Linked DNA regions of Magnetofaba australis IT-1. The main gene of each other region encodes a partner of the protein of the gene in region 2 in a complex. Links are inferred from orthologs where the notes say so. Each region holds a gene or a part of one and is shown on either strand. Other genes may lie near its edges.

Evidence for each region.
Region 1: the proteins of accD (region 2) and accB are in contact, whole or in part, in a solved structure (PDB 8UXZ), measured with the Escherichia coli proteins. The link is inferred for Magnetofaba australis IT-1 from one-to-one orthologs.
Region 3: the proteins of accD (region 2) and accC are in contact, whole or in part, in a solved structure (PDB 8UXZ), measured with the Escherichia coli proteins. The link is inferred for Magnetofaba australis IT-1 from one-to-one orthologs.
Region 4: the proteins of accD (region 2) and accA are in contact, whole or in part, in a solved structure (PDB 8UXZ), measured with the Escherichia coli proteins. The link is inferred for Magnetofaba australis IT-1 from one-to-one orthologs.

Annotation. Positions count from the first base shown.
Region 1 is NZ_LVJN01000020.1:626,507-630,122, forward strand. Bases 713-3,616 are described here. They hold accB (acetyl-CoA carboxylase biotin carboxyl carrier protein), read left to right. Parts: upstream 713-1,839; coding sequence 1,840-2,394; downstream 2,395-3,616. Other genes in these bases: MAIT1_RS15005 (hypothetical protein), read left to right, coding at 713-1,103; aroQ (type II 3-dehydroquinate dehydratase), read left to right, coding at 1,337-1,798; accC (acetyl-CoA carboxylase biotin carboxylase subunit), read left to right, coding at 2,415-3,616. In the rest of the region: more of MAIT1_RS15005, read left to right, coding at 9-712. UniProt on the Escherichia coli protein: This protein is a component of the acetyl coenzyme A carboxylase complex; first, biotin carboxylase catalyzes the carboxylation of the carrier protein and then the transcarboxylase transfers the carboxyl group to form malonyl-CoA.
Region 2 is NZ_LVJN01000018.1:597,616-601,964, forward strand. The notes cover bases 1-2,924. They hold accD (acetyl-CoA carboxylase, carboxyltransferase subunit beta), read right to left. Parts: upstream 1,952-2,924; coding sequence 1,049-1,951; downstream 1-1,048. Other genes in these bases: MAIT1_RS08725 (bifunctional folylpolyglutamate synthase/dihydrofolate synthase), read right to left, coding at 1-1,041; MAIT1_RS08735 (phosphoribosylanthranilate isomerase), read right to left, coding at 1,971-2,600; trpC (indole-3-glycerol phosphate synthase TrpC), read right to left, coding at 2,603-2,924. Also shown: more of trpC, read right to left, coding at 2,925-3,418; tyrS (tyrosine--tRNA ligase), read right to left, coding at 3,421-4,349.
Region 3 is NZ_LVJN01000020.1:628,284-634,239, forward strand. The notes cover bases 1-2,809. They hold accC (acetyl-CoA carboxylase biotin carboxylase subunit), read left to right. Parts: upstream 1-637; coding sequence 638-1,981; downstream 1,982-2,809. Other genes in these bases: aroQ (type II 3-dehydroquinate dehydratase), read left to right, coding at 1-21; accB (acetyl-CoA carboxylase biotin carboxyl carrier protein), read left to right, coding at 63-617; MAIT1_RS15025 (phosphoribosyltransferase), read left to right, coding at 2,004-2,555; MAIT1_RS15030 (DUF748 domain-containing protein), read right to left, coding at 2,763-2,809. Also shown: more of MAIT1_RS15030, read right to left, coding at 2,810-4,985; Asp-tRNA(Asn)/Glu-tRNA(Gln) amidotransferase subunit GatB, read right to left, coding at 4,982-5,956. UniProt on the Escherichia coli protein: This protein is a component of the acetyl coenzyme A carboxylase complex; first, biotin carboxylase catalyzes the carboxylation of the carrier protein and then the transcarboxylase transfers the carboxyl group to form malonyl-CoA.
Region 4 is NZ_LVJN01000011.1:5,161-11,284, forward strand. The notes cover bases 1-2,977. They hold accA (acetyl-CoA carboxylase carboxyl transferase subunit alpha), read left to right. Parts: upstream 1-994; coding sequence 995-1,960; downstream 1,961-2,977. Other genes in these bases: dnaE (DNA polymerase III subunit alpha), read left to right, coding at 1-209; MAIT1_RS00835 (hypothetical protein), read left to right, coding at 301-816; MAIT1_RS00845 (hypothetical protein), read left to right, coding at 1,966-2,977. In the rest of the region: more of MAIT1_RS00845, read left to right, coding at 2,978-3,786; MAIT1_RS00850 (hypothetical protein), read left to right, coding at 3,783-4,691; MAIT1_RS00855 (HAD-IIIC family phosphatase), read left to right, coding at 4,982-6,124. UniProt on the Escherichia coli protein: Component of the acetyl coenzyme A carboxylase (ACC) complex. First, biotin carboxylase catalyzes the carboxylation of biotin on its carrier protein (BCCP) and then the CO(2) group is transferred by the carboxyltransferase to acetyl-CoA to form malonyl-CoA.

The DNA.
Region 1 (3,616 bases), on a different replicon or contig from region 2:
GGCGGCTTGTGACCCAGGAAGCGCAAACGTTTGTCAATCAGATCGTATCCCTGGCGCGGGAAGCGCGGGTGGATGCAGCGCAACAGGCGCTGGGGGAGATGATTCGCGAGCGGCCCGAAGAGGTGGCGCAGTGGTATTTGATGGCGCGGCTGCTGGGCGCGGGCGAGCAGGGCTGGGATGCGCGCATCGAAAGCGAACTGGCCAAACTGGGCGCGGCCCCGGCGCAGGTGTTCCGCAAGGCGTTGGCGGCCATGGAGGAGGCCATCGCCGAGGATGCCGCCGCTAGAGAAACCCCGGCGCAAACGCGCGCGGATTGCGAACCTGAGGCGGATGTCGCCGCTGAGGAGAGCTTGGCGGATGCTGCGGAATCTGAAGTCGAAGAGGAGCCGCCTGCCGAAATGGCTTTGATTGACGCCCACTCCGAAGCCCTGGCCCGAGCTTCGGAGGCGACCATTGAGAGCTCAGACGCCACTATGGATGTATCGGGACTGGCGGTGGAGAATACCGATGCCGCCATTAAAGCCTCCGGGCATGCGGTGGACGCCTCTTCCGCCGCTATCGAGGCGTCAGAAGCCGCCGTGAAGGCGACCGGAGGCGTGGCGGCTGAGGAAACGCCAGTTGAAGCGGAGGCGTCCGCCGATGCGCCCCCGGCCAGCGCTGAGGCGGCGCCGGATGTTGAGAGTGCAGTGTCCGAGGAGGCGGAGTCGCAAGCCGCTATTGTGTTGGACGAAGCGTCTGAGGCAGGGGAAGGCGCCATCGCTGAGGCGGCGGCCAGCGTCGAAGAGGCGTCTGAGATTACTGAAGAGGCGCCGGTGGCGGAAGGCGAGGCTGCGGCGCATGACGCTTTCCCGGTCGCTGACCCGGTGGAGCTGCAAGCCAACAGCGCTCCGTTTGATCCCCAGGGCGCGCAATTGAGCCGTCTGCGCAGCGCTTTGGACGGCGTGGCGCGCTATCGCAACCAAGCGCGGGCGGTGGGCAATCTGCGCCAGGTGTTGAGCCGATTGAGTCGTAGCGCGTCGCCGCGCCAGGAGGATCCCCGCGCGGCGCGTCTGCGCGCCTGTCTGGATGGCGTGGCGCGCTATCGTCAGGGGGTGGCGGAGTAGCCTCTCAGCAGGGCTTTCCCTGAATTCCCGGATACCCACATAATTGCGTTTTTTGGCCGGATATTGGCCAAAACGCCGCCAAATCGCCTCGAAAATGACAAAAAAAGCACATTTTTTACATTTTCCTCCTGACCTTCCCGCAACATTGTCTCTATAATCCCCTTCCATCCTATGCAACGCCCTTTTTGCGCAGTCGGCGCGCAGGTGGGGCGGGTAGCGTGAAGCGGGGCGAAATGTCGCAACAAGCGTGGCGAATTCTGGTGGTCAATGGTCCCAACCTGAATATGTTGGGACTCAGAGAGGCGCATCTGTATGGCGCCTTGACCCTGGAGGATGTGGAGCAGCTGTGTCGCCAGCGCGCCGAAGGGTTGGGCGCCAGCCTGGCGTTTATGCAGAGCAACCATGAAGGCGTGCTGGTGGATCGCATCCAGCAGGCGCGTGAAGACGCCGACCTGGTGATCATCAACCCCGCAGCCTATACCCACACCTCAGTGGCGATTCGCGATGCGCTGCTGGCGGCGGATAAACCGGTTATTGAAGTGCATATCAGCAACATTCACAAGCGCGAACCGTTTCGACATCACTCCTATGTGAGCGATATCGCCGTCGGGCAGGTGGTGGGGCTGGGGGTGGCGGGCTACGGCTACGCCATTGAAGCGGGCGTGGCCTATCTAAACGCCCAACAACAGGATTGAGCGCAACGCGCGCGGGGAATATCAAGCCCCCCGCAGCGCCCATGAACAATGATAACGCCGCCGCACGGCGCGGCATTGAGAAACGCAAGGTTTCGGGAGAAAGCGGCATGGATCTCAAAGAGATTCGTCAATTGGTGAAAATGTTGGAAGGCACCGACGTGTCGGAGATTGAAGTGGAGCGTGACGGCGCCAAAGTGCGCGTGGCGCGCGCCTTGGGTCCGGCGCCTGGAACCACCATGGTGGCCATGGCGCCGCCCGCCGCCGCGCCCATGCCCGCCTATGCCCCCGCAGCGCCCGCCGCCATGGGCGCGCCCGTTGATGACGGCGCCGGTTCCCACGCCGCCGCTTTTCCCAACGCCACGGCGGTGACCTCGCCCATGGTGGGCACCTATTATAAATCGCCGTCGCCGGACGCTGCGCCGTTTGTCAAAGAGGGCGATGTGGTGGAGAAGGGGCAGACCCTGTGCATCATCGAAGCGATGAAGCTGATGAATGAGATCGAAGCCGAGCAGTCGGGACGCATCGTCAAGATCCTGGTGGATAACGCCACCCCGGTGGAGTTTGGCGAAGAGCTGTTCCTCATCGAACCCGTCTGACCGAGTCTGGATCCCCGCCCATGTTCAGTAAAATCCTCATCGCCAACCGTGGCGAAATCGCCCTGCGCATCCATCGCGCGTGCAAGGAGTTGGGCATCCAGACAGTGGCGGTGCACTCCACCGCCGACGTCGACGCCATGCACGTGCGCCTGGCCGACGAGTCGGTGTGCATCGGCCCGCCGTCGTCGCTGGACTCCTATCTCAACATCTCCTCCATTATGGCCGCCGCCGAGATCACCGACGCCGAGGCGATCCATCCCGGCTACGGATTTCTCTCCGAGAACGCCGAGTTCGCCGAGATCGTCAAAGCCTCCGGCATCACCTTCATCGGTCCCGAGCCCGAGGCGATCCGCCTGATGGGCAACAAGGTGCAGGCGCGCAAAACCGTGGCCAAATACGGCATCCCGGTGGTGCCCGGCTCCGAAGGCGCCATCAAGAGCGATAAAGAGGCGCTGAAGCTGGCCAAGGAGATCGGTTTCCCGGTCATCATCAAGGCAGTGGGCGGCGGCGGCGGACGCGGCATGAAGGTGGTGCACGCCGAGCCGGGGCTGATCAACGCCTATTCGGTGGCCAAAACCGAAGCCATGCAGTTCTTCCGCAACGACGCCATCTACATCGAGAAGTTCCTCGAAGCGCCGCGTCACGTGGAGATCCAGGTGCTGTGCGACAAGCACGGCAACGCCATCCACCTGGGCGAGCGCGACTGCTCTTTGCAGCGCCGTCACCAGAAGGTGTTGGAGGAGGCGCCGTCTCCCGCCGTCACCCCGGAGCAGCGCAATCAGCTGGGCAAGCTGGCCGCCGAGACCGCCGCGGCGATCAAGTACGTGGGCGCGGGCACCTTCGAGTTCCTGTTCGACAAGGGCAACTTCTACTTCCTGGAGATGAACACCCGCATCCAGGTGGAGCATCCGGTGACCGAACTGATCACCGGGGTGGATCTGGTCAAAGAGCAGATCCGCGTGGCCGCTGGCGAAAAGCTCACCCTGACCCAGGAGGAGGTGGTGTTGGAAGGGTGCGCCATCGAGTGTCGCATCAACGCCGAGGACCCGCAGACCTTCATCCCCTCGCCGGGAGTGATCACCGAGTACCACGCCCCGGGCGGCGGCGGCGTGCGGGTGGACGCCGGGGTGTATGGCGGCTATCGCATTCCGCCTCACTACGACTCCATGATCGGCAAGTTGATCACTTGGGGCGGGGATCGCGCCGAGGCCATGGCGCGTAT
Region 2 (4,349 bases):
GCGCCAAGCGTCGATGATGCTGGGCAGATCCTTATCTGACATCACCGCAAACAGCAGCGTGGGTTTGCGTCCCGGCGTTTCGGCAAAGAAGGCGGCTGCAGCCTGCGCCGCGTGGGCGTTATGGGCGCCGTCCAGCCACACTTCGGGCTCTGTGGCGATGCGCTGCAGACGTCCCGGCCACTGCGCCTGCGCCACCGCCTCGCACACCGCCTCGTTGGGCAGACGCCAGCCTTGATTGGCGCGCAGCAGTCGCGCCATGGCCACGGCTTGGGCGGCGTTGTGCATCTGATGCTGTCCAACCAACCCTGGCCGCGGCAACACCAACTGCCCGAAAGCATCCTCGTAGCGCCAACTGTGCGCTTCGAACGCCATGTCGTAGCGATAGTCCCGTTGCGCCAACCACAGCGGCGCGCCCGCCGCCTCGGCCTGGGCGGCGATGACATTGCGCGCCGCCAATGAACCGGGGTGGACAACAGCGGTTACGCCCGCCTTGAGGATTCCCGCCTTTTCAGCGGCAACGGCTTCGATGGTTTGGCCCAGATAGTCGGCGTGATCCAAAGCGATGGGCGTAATGGCGGTGAGCAGCGGCGCAGGAAAGACGTTGGTAGCGTCCAAACGCCCGCCTAAGCCGGTCTCCAGCAACACCGGCGCAGGCGCGCCGCCCGGTCGCAATGCGGCCCAATCGGCAAAGTGCAACAGCGCAGCGGCAGTGGCCTGTTCAAAATAGGTCGCCAACTCATTGGGGTCGGCGCGTCTGACTGCGGCCAGATAGCGATCCAACGCCGCATCGTCAATGGGCGCGCCCGCCACGCGAATGCGTTCGTTGAAACGGTGCAGATGCGGCGAGGTGTAAACGCCGCTGGGAATGCCCGCAGCCTTGAGAATCGCCTCCAGAAACGCCAGCACCGAGCCTTTGCCGTTGGTGCCCGCCACATGCACCACGTGGCGCAGCGAACGCTGGGGGCCGCCCAGCGCATCCAACAACGCAACCACCCGCTCCAGCCCCGGGCGAATCAACCGTTCGGAACCTGAGGGCTCCATGGTCGGATCAGCGCAGGTTGGTGGCGAAATCGGGAATTTTGGCCTGGTGCGAGGTAAACCGCGTGAGCAGGTCCGCCAGGGTGTCGCGCATCTCGTTGCGGTGACAGATCATATCCAGAAAGCCATGATCGAGCAGATATTCGCTGCGCTGGAACCCCGGCGGCAGCTTCTCGCGCACGGTCTGTTCGATCACCCGCGGACCGGCAAAGCAGATCAGCGCGTTGGGCTCGGCGATATTGATATCGCCCAACATGGCGAAGGAGGCGGTGACGCCGCCGCTGGTGGGGTCGGTGAGGACCGAAATGTACGGCAGACCCGCCTGCTCAAGACGCGTCAGGGCGGTGGAGGTGCGCGCCATCTGCATCAGCGACAGAATGCCCTCCTGCATGCGCGCGCCGCCCGAGGCGGAGAACACGATGAAGCCGCAACGTTGCTCCACCGCCGCCAGCGCGCCCGCGGCGATCTTGCTGCCCACCACCGAGCCCATGGAGCCGCCCAGGAAGGGGAAGTCGAACGCCGCGCAGATCACCGGCACGCCCTTGATGGCGCCTTTGAACAGACGCAGCGCATCGGGATTGCCAGTCTTCTTCTGCGCCTCTTTAATGCGGGTTTTGTAGGGCTTGGAGTCCTTGAATTTGAGCGGGTCCACCGGCTCGATATTGCCCAGCAGCTCCTCACGGCCATCTTCATCCAGGGTGATGTCGATGCGGCGCTGCCCGGAGATGCGGAAGTGATTCTCACAGTGGGCGCACACATCCAGATTGCGCTCCAGCTCCTTTTGGAACAGCGCCTGACCGCAGCTGGGGCACTTGATCCACAGCCCTTCAGGCGTGCTGGCCTTGCTGTCGCCCTTGATTTTGGGGCGAATAATGCGGGTCAGCCAGTTCATCGCGCCGGATTCTTCGGTCATGGCGTCCTCGGTCGATCAGTTAAGCGCCCGCCACAGCGGCGGCGCGCGCATTTTCAACAAAACGTCGGGTTTTTTCAGCATCCTTACGTCCCGGCGCGGCCTCCACGCCGCTGGAGACATCCACCCCATGGGGCTGCACGCGGCGCACCGCTTCAGCCACATTGTCGGGATTGAGCCCCCCCGCCAGGATCAACGGCGCATCGGGTTCGAACCGCCGCAGGATATCCCAGTCAAACGCGTGGCCCGTGCCGCCATAAGCGCCATCCACTTTGGCGTCCAATAGCAGCGCGCGGGCGGGGTAGCGATTCAAGCCGAGCAAATCGTCCGCTTGCGCCACCCGCGCGGCCTTGATGGCGCGCGGCCCCACCGCCTGGCAGAACTCCGGCGCTTCATCGCCGTGCAACTGAATGCGATCCAGCCCGCACAGGAACTCAGCGCGACGGATCTCCTCCAACGAGGCGTTGACGAATAGCCCCACTACGGTGAGCAGCGGCGGCATGCGTCCGGCCCACTGCGCCACCGTCTCTGGGGCCACATAGCGGGAGGATTTCTTATAGAACACCAGCCCCAGCGCGTCGGCCCCGGCGTCCTGAACCATCCAGGCGTCCTCCAGAGTGGTGACGCCGCAAATTTTGATCGCCAGCGCCACGCTTACACCGCCGCCTCAGACAGCAGCGCGCCCAGCGCCGGACCAGGATCGCCGCTCTTCATGAACGCTTCGCCGATCAGGAACGCGCGCACGCCGTGTGCGTTGAGCATGCGGATATCCGTCGCGCTGTGAATGCCGCTCTCGGAGACCAGCAGGCGGGATTTCTCCGCCCGCTCGCCCAGTCGCACAGTGGTCTCCAGGGAGGTTTCAAAGGTGCGCAGATTACGGTTGTTGACCCCCATCAACGGGGTCTTCAACTCATGGGCGGCGTCCAGTTCGGCTTCATCATGCACCTCCACCAGCACATCCAACCCCTGGTCCAGAGCCGCCGCCTCCAACTCCTGGGCCTGGGGCACGGAGAGCACCGCCATGATCAGCAGAATGGCGTCGGCGCCCATGGCGCGCGCTTCGAGCACCTGATAGGGGTCGTAGAGGAAATCCTTGCGCAGCACCGGCGCCGCCACCGACTCGCGAATGGCGGTGAGATACTCTTCATGCCCTTGAAAGAAGTCGTGATCGGTCAAGCAGGAGATGCACGCCGCGCCATGTTCGGCGTAACCGGCGGCGATGGCGGCGGGATCAAATTTTTTCTCAGCGGGAAAGATGCGCCCTTTGGAGGGGGACGCCATCTTGACCTCGGCGATGACGGCGTTTTCGCCCAGCCCCGCCTTCTCCATCAGAGCTTGGGCGAATCCACGCCCGCCCGGCGCAGCGCTGGCGCGGCGACTCATCTCGCCTTCGGAGACGGCGGCGCGGCGCGCGGCCACCTCCTCGCGTTTGCGCGCCATGATCTTCTGCAATACGTCGGGCGCGCCCATACTCAGGCCCCTTTCACCGTCACATAGGCAAAGCGACGCTTGCCCACTTGAATCAGATAGCGCTCGCCCGCCGCCAACTCATGTTTGGGATCGCTGACCTTCTCGCGCTCCACGGAGACGGCGTTCTGCTTGATCATGCGCATCCCCTCGCTATTGGATTTCACCAGCCCGGCGCCGCTGAGCACGGCGGGCAGCCCCAGGGACGCGCCCTCGGCTTGGACTTCGACTTCGTCGATCTCGTCGGGCAGGTCCTTCTTCTTGAACATGGTCTCGAACTCGGCGCGGGCCGCCTCAGCGGCCTCGGCGTCATGAAACCGCGCCACCATCTCGGCGCCCAGACGCTTTTTCACCTCCATGGGGTGCTCCGCGCCCGAGGCCACCGCCTGCTTCAACTCCGCCACCTGCGCCAGAGAGAGATCGGACAGCAACTCATAGTAGCGCCACATCAGATCATCGGAGATGGACATCACCTTGCCGAAGATCTCCCGCGGCGGCTCCAGCACGCCAATGTAGTTATTCAGCGACTTGGACATCTTCTGCACGCCGTCCAGCCCCTCCAGGATGGGCATGGTCAGCACGCATTGGGGCTCCTGGCCGAAGTCGCGCTGCAACTCACGCCCCACCAGCAGATTGAACAGCTGATCGGTGCCGCCAAGTTCCACATCGGCGCGCATGGCCACCGAGTCATACCCCTGCACCAGCGGGTAGAGGAACTCATGGATGGCGATGGGCCGCCCCTCTTTGTACCGTTTGGAAAAGTCGTCGCGCTCAAGCATCTGCGCCACAGTAAAGCGCGCCGCCAGCTTGATCATATCCGCCGGGGTCATGGCGTTCATCCACGTGCTGTTGAACATCACCGTGGTGCGCTCGGGGTCGAGGATTTTGAACACCTGCTGCTTATAGGTCTCGGCGTTGGCGGCGATCTGCTCGG
Region 3 (5,956 bases), on a different replicon or contig from region 2:
AACGCCCAACAACAGGATTGAGCGCAACGCGCGCGGGGAATATCAAGCCCCCCGCAGCGCCCATGAACAATGATAACGCCGCCGCACGGCGCGGCATTGAGAAACGCAAGGTTTCGGGAGAAAGCGGCATGGATCTCAAAGAGATTCGTCAATTGGTGAAAATGTTGGAAGGCACCGACGTGTCGGAGATTGAAGTGGAGCGTGACGGCGCCAAAGTGCGCGTGGCGCGCGCCTTGGGTCCGGCGCCTGGAACCACCATGGTGGCCATGGCGCCGCCCGCCGCCGCGCCCATGCCCGCCTATGCCCCCGCAGCGCCCGCCGCCATGGGCGCGCCCGTTGATGACGGCGCCGGTTCCCACGCCGCCGCTTTTCCCAACGCCACGGCGGTGACCTCGCCCATGGTGGGCACCTATTATAAATCGCCGTCGCCGGACGCTGCGCCGTTTGTCAAAGAGGGCGATGTGGTGGAGAAGGGGCAGACCCTGTGCATCATCGAAGCGATGAAGCTGATGAATGAGATCGAAGCCGAGCAGTCGGGACGCATCGTCAAGATCCTGGTGGATAACGCCACCCCGGTGGAGTTTGGCGAAGAGCTGTTCCTCATCGAACCCGTCTGACCGAGTCTGGATCCCCGCCCATGTTCAGTAAAATCCTCATCGCCAACCGTGGCGAAATCGCCCTGCGCATCCATCGCGCGTGCAAGGAGTTGGGCATCCAGACAGTGGCGGTGCACTCCACCGCCGACGTCGACGCCATGCACGTGCGCCTGGCCGACGAGTCGGTGTGCATCGGCCCGCCGTCGTCGCTGGACTCCTATCTCAACATCTCCTCCATTATGGCCGCCGCCGAGATCACCGACGCCGAGGCGATCCATCCCGGCTACGGATTTCTCTCCGAGAACGCCGAGTTCGCCGAGATCGTCAAAGCCTCCGGCATCACCTTCATCGGTCCCGAGCCCGAGGCGATCCGCCTGATGGGCAACAAGGTGCAGGCGCGCAAAACCGTGGCCAAATACGGCATCCCGGTGGTGCCCGGCTCCGAAGGCGCCATCAAGAGCGATAAAGAGGCGCTGAAGCTGGCCAAGGAGATCGGTTTCCCGGTCATCATCAAGGCAGTGGGCGGCGGCGGCGGACGCGGCATGAAGGTGGTGCACGCCGAGCCGGGGCTGATCAACGCCTATTCGGTGGCCAAAACCGAAGCCATGCAGTTCTTCCGCAACGACGCCATCTACATCGAGAAGTTCCTCGAAGCGCCGCGTCACGTGGAGATCCAGGTGCTGTGCGACAAGCACGGCAACGCCATCCACCTGGGCGAGCGCGACTGCTCTTTGCAGCGCCGTCACCAGAAGGTGTTGGAGGAGGCGCCGTCTCCCGCCGTCACCCCGGAGCAGCGCAATCAGCTGGGCAAGCTGGCCGCCGAGACCGCCGCGGCGATCAAGTACGTGGGCGCGGGCACCTTCGAGTTCCTGTTCGACAAGGGCAACTTCTACTTCCTGGAGATGAACACCCGCATCCAGGTGGAGCATCCGGTGACCGAACTGATCACCGGGGTGGATCTGGTCAAAGAGCAGATCCGCGTGGCCGCTGGCGAAAAGCTCACCCTGACCCAGGAGGAGGTGGTGTTGGAAGGGTGCGCCATCGAGTGTCGCATCAACGCCGAGGACCCGCAGACCTTCATCCCCTCGCCGGGAGTGATCACCGAGTACCACGCCCCGGGCGGCGGCGGCGTGCGGGTGGACGCCGGGGTGTATGGCGGCTATCGCATTCCGCCTCACTACGACTCCATGATCGGCAAGTTGATCACTTGGGGCGGGGATCGCGCCGAGGCCATGGCGCGTATGCGCCGGGCTCTGGATGAGTATGTCATCGGCGGCGTGCGCACCACCATTCCGCTGCACAAGCGCATCCTGCAGGATGGCGCCTTCATCAGCGGCGAGTACGATCTGCACTTCCTGGAGCGCCTGTTGGGCGGCTCCAAATAAGACCAGGAGCGTCGCGCAGCCGATGAGTCAATCCGACCCCCTCCCGCACCTGAAGCCTTTGATCGACGCCGACCTGCTGGCGGAGCGCATCGCCGAGTTGGCGGCGCAGATCGAAGGCGATATTCAGCAGCAGGGGTTGGATGCGGTGCTGGCCATCGCCCTGAAAGGGGGCTTTCTGTTCGGCGCCGATCTACTGCGTGCGCTGTCGGCGCCGCTGCCGGTGGTGTTCGTGATGGATCGTCCCGACGCCCAGGATGAGGCGGATCTGGCGCTGTGCAACAGCGATCCTGACCTCATCGTCGGGCGCGATGTGATTCTGGTGGATGCGCTATTGGACTCCGGCGGCAGCGCCAAGCGGCTGCTGAGCGGATTGCGGCGCTATCAACCGCATTCCGTGCGGTTGGCGGTGCTGCTGCACAAGACGGTGGATCGCGCCGAACCTCTGCCGGTCAGTTATCTGGGGTTTGAGACCCCGGATCTGCGTCTGGTGGGGTATGGGCTGGACGAGGATCAGCGCTATCGCGGTCTGGACGCCATCCACGCCTGGCACTGCGGCGACAACACCCCTTGTTGACGCGCACGCTGGGCTGTTGGCTGCGCAACCAAATTGCACAGAAACGCGTAATGTTTGCGTGACGTAGCCTGAGCTTGCGCTGACTGTTGGCCGTTCTGTGCAGTTTTAGTTTTGATTTATTATAGAGGGCTGAGCCCTCGTTATCCTTCATCGCCAAAATCGCCAATGTCCAATTGTGAAATTGACTGATGATCGTGTGAATACTCCCTAGTTTCCTTTGAGCTGGCGAATCTGATCGGCGCTCCCTTCCAATACCAGTTTGTGCTCCTGCCCCTCCGGCCCGATGCGAGTCAGGTTTAACGTATGCTTGCCATCGGCGTTAACCAGGGCGCGTCCCTCAAAATGGGTGCGGCCCACGTCGATGCGTAGATTCTCCAACAGCCAGTGCCCCTGTTGATGCACGAAGTGGCCACTGGCGCGGTCCCAATGGAAATATCCTTCTGGCTCAGAGAAGAGGTCGGGATTCTCACCCTCGGTGGGGTTAACGAGGCCCAACATGCGTTCACCATTGAGTCCCGCCACGCGGCCGGGTTCCACTGAGAGCGCGCCAGCCAGGAATGGCGACTCGATCAAGTGGCTCTGTTGGTCCAGTAGCGCCATCACTTCACCCTGGGCGTTGAGAACGCCCTCGACCCGCAACGGCGTTCTGTCGCTAGGCGTGACCGCCTTGAAGCGCTGGAATAGCGCGCTGTTGCGCGCAATGGCGCGGTCCACTTGGCGCAATGACACCCCCTGCACGCTAAACTGCCCCAACACGCGTCGAGGCGGCTGTTCCAAATTGAGGGTGAGCGCGGTCTCAAAGTGGCCGCCTAAGGCGTCAAAACGGAGTTGGGGCGCGCTGATGGCGTTCTCATCGGCCTGCACGCGCACCGCCAGGCGCCGCCAGGGCAGATCCATGATGGCGCCGGTGGGCGCGTGGGCCTGACCCTCCACGCGCCAGTGTCGCTCAGCGTCGCGGGTGACGCCCAACTCCAGATGCGCCATACCCTCAATGCGCCACTCCGCCGAGCGTGGAAAGAGCTCCGGCAGCGCCTCCAGCTTCCACTGGCCCACCGCGCGCAGTTCGGTGCGCGGCCAGAGTGGGCCAAAGAATTTGAGGATGTCGCCGCCGCGGCGGGTGAGGGTCAGCTCATCGGCAATCACCTTGCCCGCGCTCTGGGAGAAGTGGCCGCGCAGCGTCAGCGGCGCGCCAATGGGTTTCTCCAGCGCTGGGGGGAGGGCCCAGGCGGCGTCGCTCAAATCCAACTCCGCGCGCAGACTCAGGTTGTCCGGCAATCCCCCTTGCAGATGCAAGCGTCCTTGCGCCAGTCCGGTATGCAGTCCGATGCGATCGCGCCAGCGTTGTGGCAACAAGGCCACCGGCATCGGTTTGAGGGCGTTCAGACGCAGATCCACGCGTTGCGCCGGGGCCATCTGCAGTCGGCCCGACATGCGCGCCACTGGCGCGCTATCAATATACAGGTAAGATTCGCCCAATTCGCCGCCCACATCGCCGGGGCGCGCCCATAGGGTGGATTGCTGCCGCCAGGCCAGATCGATATGCAGCGGCTCGGCCTTAGGGTCGTCGGAGCGGCCATCACTGAGGAGCAGATCGTCGAACTCCAGGCGCAGACGGGTGGAGAGGGCGTCGCTGAGTTTGCCGTGGATCAGCGCCGAGGCGTAGCCGCGTTCGGCATGAGCGGTGGGGGGAATTTCCGGGAACAGTTCGGTGAGGTTGCCCAACGCCACCGATTTGGCCTCCAGATTGAGCAGGATAGGCATCTGCCGCACATCCAGATCGGCGGGCAGGGGACCCAACTGGCCGGTGAGGGTGACCGGCACTTTGGAGACTTCCGCATTGGCGCGCAGGTTGGCGATGTGGCCAGGGGCCAGATCCCGCGCGGTCAAATCCAGTTTGGCCACGCGCAAGGTGCGCTTGAACGGTGAGGCGCGATCGATCAGCGTCACCGAGCCGCGGCGAATGTTGAACACGCCGATGCTGGTTTGGTCCACGTAGGGCTGCAGCGCTTCGCGGAGTTTCTGGCTGCTTTCGCGGGCCTTATCCTGCGCTGCGCCCAGCAGATTGATGGGCTTGAGCTGAATATGGTGGAACTCGGGCGACACCAGGGTGATGGAGGAGAGGTGCGGCTTGTCGCCCAATAAAAAGGTGAGTCCCACGCCCACTTCCGCCAGGGGAATGCGCGCCAGCGGCGGGGCTTTGGGGTCGTCAGAGGGGATCACCACGTCTTTCAGACGCAGGGTCACGCCGCTGGTGGGCAGAAAGTCCATCTCGCCCACCAGCGCGGCGCGCCCGGTGATCTGTTGCAGAATCGCCAGAACCTGGGGGCGGTATTTCTCTGCGTCCATGCGCATGACGCCCAGCGACAGGGCGCCCAATACCGTCAACCCCACCGCCGCCGCCAGCAGGATAATGGCGGCGCGTCGGTTCATCCGTCCAGTTTCGCTTTGAGCAGCTTGTTGACCACGCCGGGGTTGGCTTTGCCGCGGGTGGCCTTCATCACTTGGCCGACGAAGAAGCCGAACAGTTTGTTCTGACCGTTTTTATACTGCTCCACCTGCTGCGCGCTGGCCGCCAGGACCTTGTCCACTTCGGCCTCAATGGCGCCTTCGTCGGTCACCTGCTTGAGCCCTTTGGCTTCGATAATGGCGTCGGGGCTATCGCCGCTTTCGTACATGGCGGCGAACACCTCTTTGGCGATCTTGCCGCTGATGGTGTTATCGACGATGCGCGCCACCAACAGGCCCAGATTCTCTGCGCTCACCGGCGAGTCGGTGATCTCACGGCCCTCTTTGTTGATCACCCCCAGCAGTTCGGTGGTGACCCAGTTGGCGGCGATTTTGGGCTCGGGTTTGCCCGCTTTGGCCACGGCGGCCACAACGGTTTCGTAGTAGTCGCCCAATTCGCGGCTGGCGGTGAGCACGGCGGCGTCGTAGTGGGAGAGGTTGAACTCCGCTTCAAAGCGCGCGCGCTTGGCGTCGGGCAGCTCAGGCAAGGTGGAGCGCACGCGGTCGATGCGCTCGTCGCCGAAGGTCAAGCGCGGCAGGTCGGGCTCGGGGAAGTAGCGGTAGTCGTGGGCCTCCTCCTTGCCGCGCATGGAGCGGGTTTCGGACTTGTTGGCGTCCCACAGACGCGTCTCCTGGATCACCTTGCCGCCCTCTTCGATGAGGTCGATCTGGCGTTCGGCCTCGAACTCGATGGCGCGCATGACGTTGCGGATGGAGTTGAGGTTCTTCAACTCGCAGCGGGTGCCAAACTCCTTGACCCCGTGCTTGCGCACCGACACGTTGGCGTCGCAGCGGAACGAACCCTCTTCCATATTGCCGTCGCACACCTCCAGGTAGCGCACCAGGGCGCGCAATTTCTTCAGATAGGCCCCAGCTTCGGCGGCGCTGCGCATATC
Region 4 (6,124 bases), on a different replicon or contig from region 2:
TGGCGGATCTGGAGGCGCTGCTTACCGAGCACCAATCCAACGCCGGGTGTCAGGTGGCGCTGTGGGTGCGCAGCGAATCCGCCAAGGTGGGGCTGGCGCTGGGGCCCAACTTCCGCGTACAGCCCTCCGACGCCCTGCTGGACGCGCTGATTCGGCAGTTTGGGCCAGACTCGGCGCGTTTTCGCTCGGTCAGCTCCTTGCGCCAATAGAGAAATGCGCGCATAAGGGGGATTGACGCCATCGCGCCCGACGCAGCACAAGGCTGCGCCGCACGACTATTTTTGCCTAAAGGGTATCCCCATGCGCGCTATTTCCGCTTCCGCCATCGCCGCCACCAGCCTGTTGCTGCTGTGCGCCGCCCCCGCCGCCGCCAGTGGTCTGAGCGACGCCCTCTCCGCCGCCGGAACGGCGCAACAGCTATTGCAAGGGACCCAGGCTGCTCCCACCGCCAAAGCCGCCGCCAAAACCACGGCCACGGCGACTTCGGCGGTCAACAGCGCCACCCAGGCCGCGTCTGGCGGCATGGGTCAGCAGATGGGCGCGGCCGCTGGCGGCGCGGCGGGCGCTTATGTCACCGGCGGCTCCAACGCCGGACGCCAGACCGGCCAGGTGCTGGGCGGCGCGGCGGGTCAGGCGGTCACCACCGGCGGCGTGTCCATCTCCGGCGCCCAAGTGGGTTCTCAGGCGGGCTCCATCGCCGGTTCGGCGGCCAGCGGCGCCCTGGGTATGGATAAGCAGATGGGCGGTCAGATGGGCGCCATGGGCGGCGGCATGGCTGGACAAGCGCTACAGAACGCCCTCAAGAGCAAGAAGTAACCGCCAGGTGGGAAAAATTGGCGCTTTCGCGGCGGGCCGTGTCGAAAAGCCCGCCGTGAAATGCGCATTAGACGCCATCTTCCCTTCACAGCCGGGCCCAGGCGCGCTATTTTAGTCGGTCACCAGAACAAACCATTCGGCGACCTTGCGTCCGCCTTCAGCGAGGAGCTTGCGGCTTATGGCCTCCCGCAACTTTTTGGAATTTGAGCGTCCCATTGGCGAATTGATGGCCAAGGTGGATGAGCTGCGCCATCTCTCCTCGGCCAACGCCGATCTGAACATCGCCCAGGAGATCACCCTGCTGGAGGAGAAGGCGCGCGGTCTGACCGAGGATATCTTCGCCAAGCTCTCCCCCTGGCAGAAGACCCTGCTCTCCCGCCATCCGGATCGCCCCTACACCAGCGACTACCTGGAGATGGTGTTCGACGACTTCCGCGAGCTGCATGGCGATCGCGCCTTTGCCGACGACAAAGCCATCATCGGCGGTCTGGCCCGCATCGATGGCCGCGACGTCATGGTCATCGGCCAGGAGAAGGGGCGCGGCACCAAGGAGAAGGTGGAGCGTAACTTCGGCATGCCGCGACCGGAAGGCTACCGCAAGGCGCTGCGCCTGATGAAAATGGCCGAGAAGTTCCGTCTGCCCATCATCTGCCTCATCGACACCCAGGGCGCCTACCCCGGCAAGGGCGCCGAGCAGCGCGGCCAGGCCGAAGCCATTGCGCGCAATCTCAAGGAGATGGCGCAATTGACCGTACCCATGATCTGCGTGGTGATCGGCGAAGGCGGCTCCGGCGGCGCGCTGGCCATCGGCATGGGCAACCGCGTCTACATGATGCAGTACGCCATCTACTCGGTAATCTCCCCCGAAGGCTGCGCTTCGATCCTGTGGAAAGACGCCGCCGAAGCGCCGCGCGCCGCCGAGGCGATGCGCCTGACCGCCGATGAGATCCGCGAGCTGGGCGTCATCGACGGCATCATCGCCGAGCCCACCGGCGGCGCCCACCGCGATCCCAAGGCCGCCGCCATCTATCTCAAGCGGCAGATTCTCGGCGGCTTGAGCGACCTGGATCAATACTCCCCCGAAGGGCTGGCGCAGCAACGCTTTGACAAGTACATGGCCTTGGGTCAGGTGCTGGAGAACTAAGGGCGTTGCTGGAGACTCCCCGCACGCTGTGGCTGCGCGCCCACCCCACTCAGGCGCCTGCGGATGTGCTGATCGTGCGTCCGCCCGCCTACCCCGGCGAGGCGCCGTCGGGCCAGGAGCTGCCGCTGCCGCGGCTGGACGCCGAGCGCGCGCACATGGCGCGGGAGGCCACCCTCAAGCTGTCGGCTGACCTGACCGCCGCCAATCCGCACAACCCCGCTTGGTTCTATACCTGGATGGCTTCGCGGGATCGCTTTCGCTCGCTGATTCTGGACAAACTCACCCTCGCCGCCCGCTGGGACGCCCTGCTGGCCACCCCGGGCGGCGCAACCCAGTTGGCCAGCGCGGTGAGCGACCCCTTCGACGCCCGCATGATCGCCGCCATCGCCCGCCGCCACGGCTGGCGGGTGAAGATCGCCCCCCGCGCTCGCCTGCACTGGTTGCGTCAGGCGCTGATTTTGCGCTTTAAACCCCTGCTCCATTGCATCCTGGAGCTGCTGCGCCACTGGGCGATTCTCCGCGCCGCGCGCCGTGCGCCGCTGCCCTCTGAGGCGCTGCGCGACCATGACCTGCTGTCGCTCACCCTACTCCACGCCGGACCGCTCAATCGCAGCGCCGAAGCGGGCCGCTACAGCGACGCCTATCTGGGCCCCCTGCCTCATCACGCCCAGCAGCGCGGCCTGAAGACGCTGGTGATCGGCGGCATCATTCACGACGCCGACGGCTCCACCGCCGCCGCCCGTCGCGTGGGCGACATCACCGTGGCCTCGGTGGGCGATTTTCTCACCCCGTGGGATCTGCTGACTTCCGCCGCGCGGGCCTTTTTCACCCGCATTCGCATTCCTCAAATGCCGCCCGGTCTGGCTGGGGTGGATCTGCGCGCCCTGACGCGCTGGGATCTACGCCGTGAGGCGGTGGTGCACAAGCAGTTCTGCTATATGACCGAAGCCGCCGCCCGCCGCGCGTTGCGTTGGAACCCTCTGGCCGGGGTGGTGATGCTGTATGAGAACAATCCGTGGGAGAAGGCGTGGAACCGGCTCTGCGCGCAGCAGAAACGCCCCAGCCTGGGCTTCCTGCACTGCGCGGTGCTGCCGTCGCACCTGAAGAACTATGTGGCCGAGGAGGAGCGTCGCCACCGTCCGGCGCCGGGGGTGATGTTCTGCACCGGACCAGAAGCGCGGCGCACCTTCCTGACCCTCGGCGCCCATGATCGCGCCTGGGCTCGCGCCGGCTGTGCGCTGCGTGGGCCGGATCTGTCGGGCATCACGCCCCAACGCGCCGCCCCGCCGAGAAAAATTCGCACACTCATCGCCCTGATGGATGGCTTGGCCCACAGCATCGATGCCGTTCGGCTGCTGGACGCCATCGCCCGCGAAATCCCCAGCGTGCGCATTTTACTGCGCGGCCACCCCGTCGACCTGCCCACCGAACAGTTGGCGCAGAAGTCTGGCGTCGCGCTCACTGCGGACGGCCCCTTCGGCGCCAGCGAGCCCAAGGATCTCAATCAAGCGATTCTGCAAGCCGACGCCGCCCTTTACGTCGGCTCCACCGCGGTGATGAACGCGGTGGCGCTGGGGCTGCCGGTGATCCATCTGCGCATCAACGAAACCCTGGAGAATGATCCACTGTTCCAGGCCCCCTATCTGCATCGCGCCGCAGGCGACGCCGCCAGCTTGCAGGCCGCCATCGCCCACTTTGAGCAGATGCCGCAAACGCAGTTTGAGACCGAGTTGCAGCAGGCGCGGGAGAATCTTGTGCAGACATTCACCCCGGTCACGGAACCAGGCATGGACGCCATGCTGGCCGCCTTGGGACACGCCTTATGAACCAGACTGCCGAGCCGACGCCAACCGTGACTCCAACTCCGGCGCCGCCCCCGGCGCAGATCAAGCCCATCACCGACTTCGATCTCTCCGACGCCTGCGACTACATCCGCGCCAAGCAGTTGCCGCAGCTGGGCAACGCCGCCTGCATCGCCGCGTTTCGTCACCACTGGGACCCGGAAAAGCCCAACAACGGCTTCATGCTGCAAACGGAAGCGGGGCGCATCGTCGGCCTGTTCGGCGCCCTCTACGCCCGCCGCATCATCAACGGCCAGGAGCGCCGCATCTGCAACGTCACCACCTGGGTGGTGGATGACGCCTATCGCCCGCAGAGCTTAGGGCTGCTGCAGGCGATCATCGCCCAGCCCGGCTACGCGTTTCTCAACACCTCGGCCAACGAGACCGCCGAAAAGGTGTTCACCTGGCTTGGCTTCACCCGGCTGGATCCGCAGGTGCGCATCATCCCCCACATCGGCTTGCCCGGATGGGGCTATCTGACCACCGACCCCGACGCCATCGCCCGTGGCCTCTCCGATCAAGCGCTAGAGATCTTCAACGCCCATCGCGGCAAGGACTCCTATCTCAACTGCCGCCATGTGGGGGTGGGCCGTCGCGATAATCTGTGCCATGTGATGTACACCCGCACCGGACGTTTCGACGTGCGCCTGCCCTGTCTGGTGATTCACTACGTCAGCGACCCGGCGCTGTTCCTGCGCTATCTCAATCGCCTCAAGCGTCACTTTCTGCTGCGTGATCGCGCCGCCTACAGCCTGATCGAAACGCGCCTCTACCCCACCATCGCCCCGCTGCTGTCCCGCGTCGCCGACGATCCCATCGTCAAATTGGCCAAGAGTGATGTCGATCCCCTGCCCACGTTCGACAATCTGTATACGGAATGGGTGGCTTGACGGGTGGGAAAGCTTTATTCTGTGCGGGCTTTTGCTCAGGATATACTGATGTGGATGTTTTAAGATGTTGAGGGCTGTGCCCTCAAACTCCCCTGAAGATCAAAAGCCAAACCGTGGGGCGCCCTCCTCGACCCGCTGGGGTCGCGGAACCCAGACCCCGCCCAGCAAATCGCTTGCGATTTGCGTATCAACAAATCTTCGCGCCAGGAAATGTCGCGATTTTCCACCTGTCCAGTTTCGCGCTTCTGTCCGCACCTCTGTCGGATTCGGACTTTTCAACACAGTGGGCCATGAACGCCATTTCCTCCACATCTGATGAAGAGCTCGTCGCCCTGTGGCGCGAGCTGGACGCCGACCCCTCGCCCATGCGCTACCAGCAGGCCGCCCGCACCCTGGCCGGGCGCAGCGACCTGGCGCCGGTCAAAATCGGCTTCCTGGCCGATATCACCGTGCAGCCGTGGCTGCCCTATCTGGCGGTGGAGCTGGCCCGGGAAGGGTTTGCCGGCTCCTGGCATGTGGGGCCGTTCAACGCCGTGCATCAAACCCTCATCGCCCCCAGCGCCGATGAGGCCGAGGCTCTCGCCAACTGCGATGCGCTGTTTCTTTCGCTGCAGCTGGAGACGGTCTGCCAGCCCCTGTGCGAACGCTATCTACGCCTGACCCAGGAGCAGGTTGAGCAGCACGCCGACGCCGCCATCTCCGAACTCATGGGCGCGATTCAGAGCTTCCGCCAACGCAGCGCCGCGCCCATTCTGCTGACCAACTTCCCGCGCCCGGCCCACCCCATGCTGGGGGTGCTGGAGGCGATGCGACCCGATGGCCAGGACGCCGCCATCACCCGCCTTAACTGGCTGCTGGCCGACGCCGCGCGACAAATTCCTGATGTGTACATTGTGGACCTGGAGCGCGCCTGCTCTATGGTGGGCTACGCCAATGCGCGCAACGCCCAGATGTGGCAACTGGCGCGCGCGCCGCTCTCAAGCGAATTAATGCCCCTTCTCGCCCGTCACACCGCCACCCTACTGCGCGCCGCGCGCGGGGTGAGCAAGAAGTGTCTGGTGCTGGATCTGGACAACACCCTGTGGGGCGGCGTCATCGGCGAAGATGGGTTGGCGGGGATCAAACTGGGCCAGAGCGGCGCGGGATTGGCGTTCCAGGAGTTCCACAAGGCGATTCTCTCCCTGTATGACCGCGGCGTGATCCTGGCGGTGGCCAGTAAGAACAATCCCGAAGACGCCGAAGCCGCCATCGATACCCACCCGGATATGCTCATCCGCCGCGAACACATTGCCGCGCTGCGCATCAACTGGGAGCCCAAACCGCAAAATCTCGCCGCCATCGCCCAGGAGCTGAATATCGGCGTGGATGCGCTGGTCTTCTTTGATGACAATCCCGCCGAGCGGGCGCAGATGCGCGCCGCGCTGCCGCAGGTT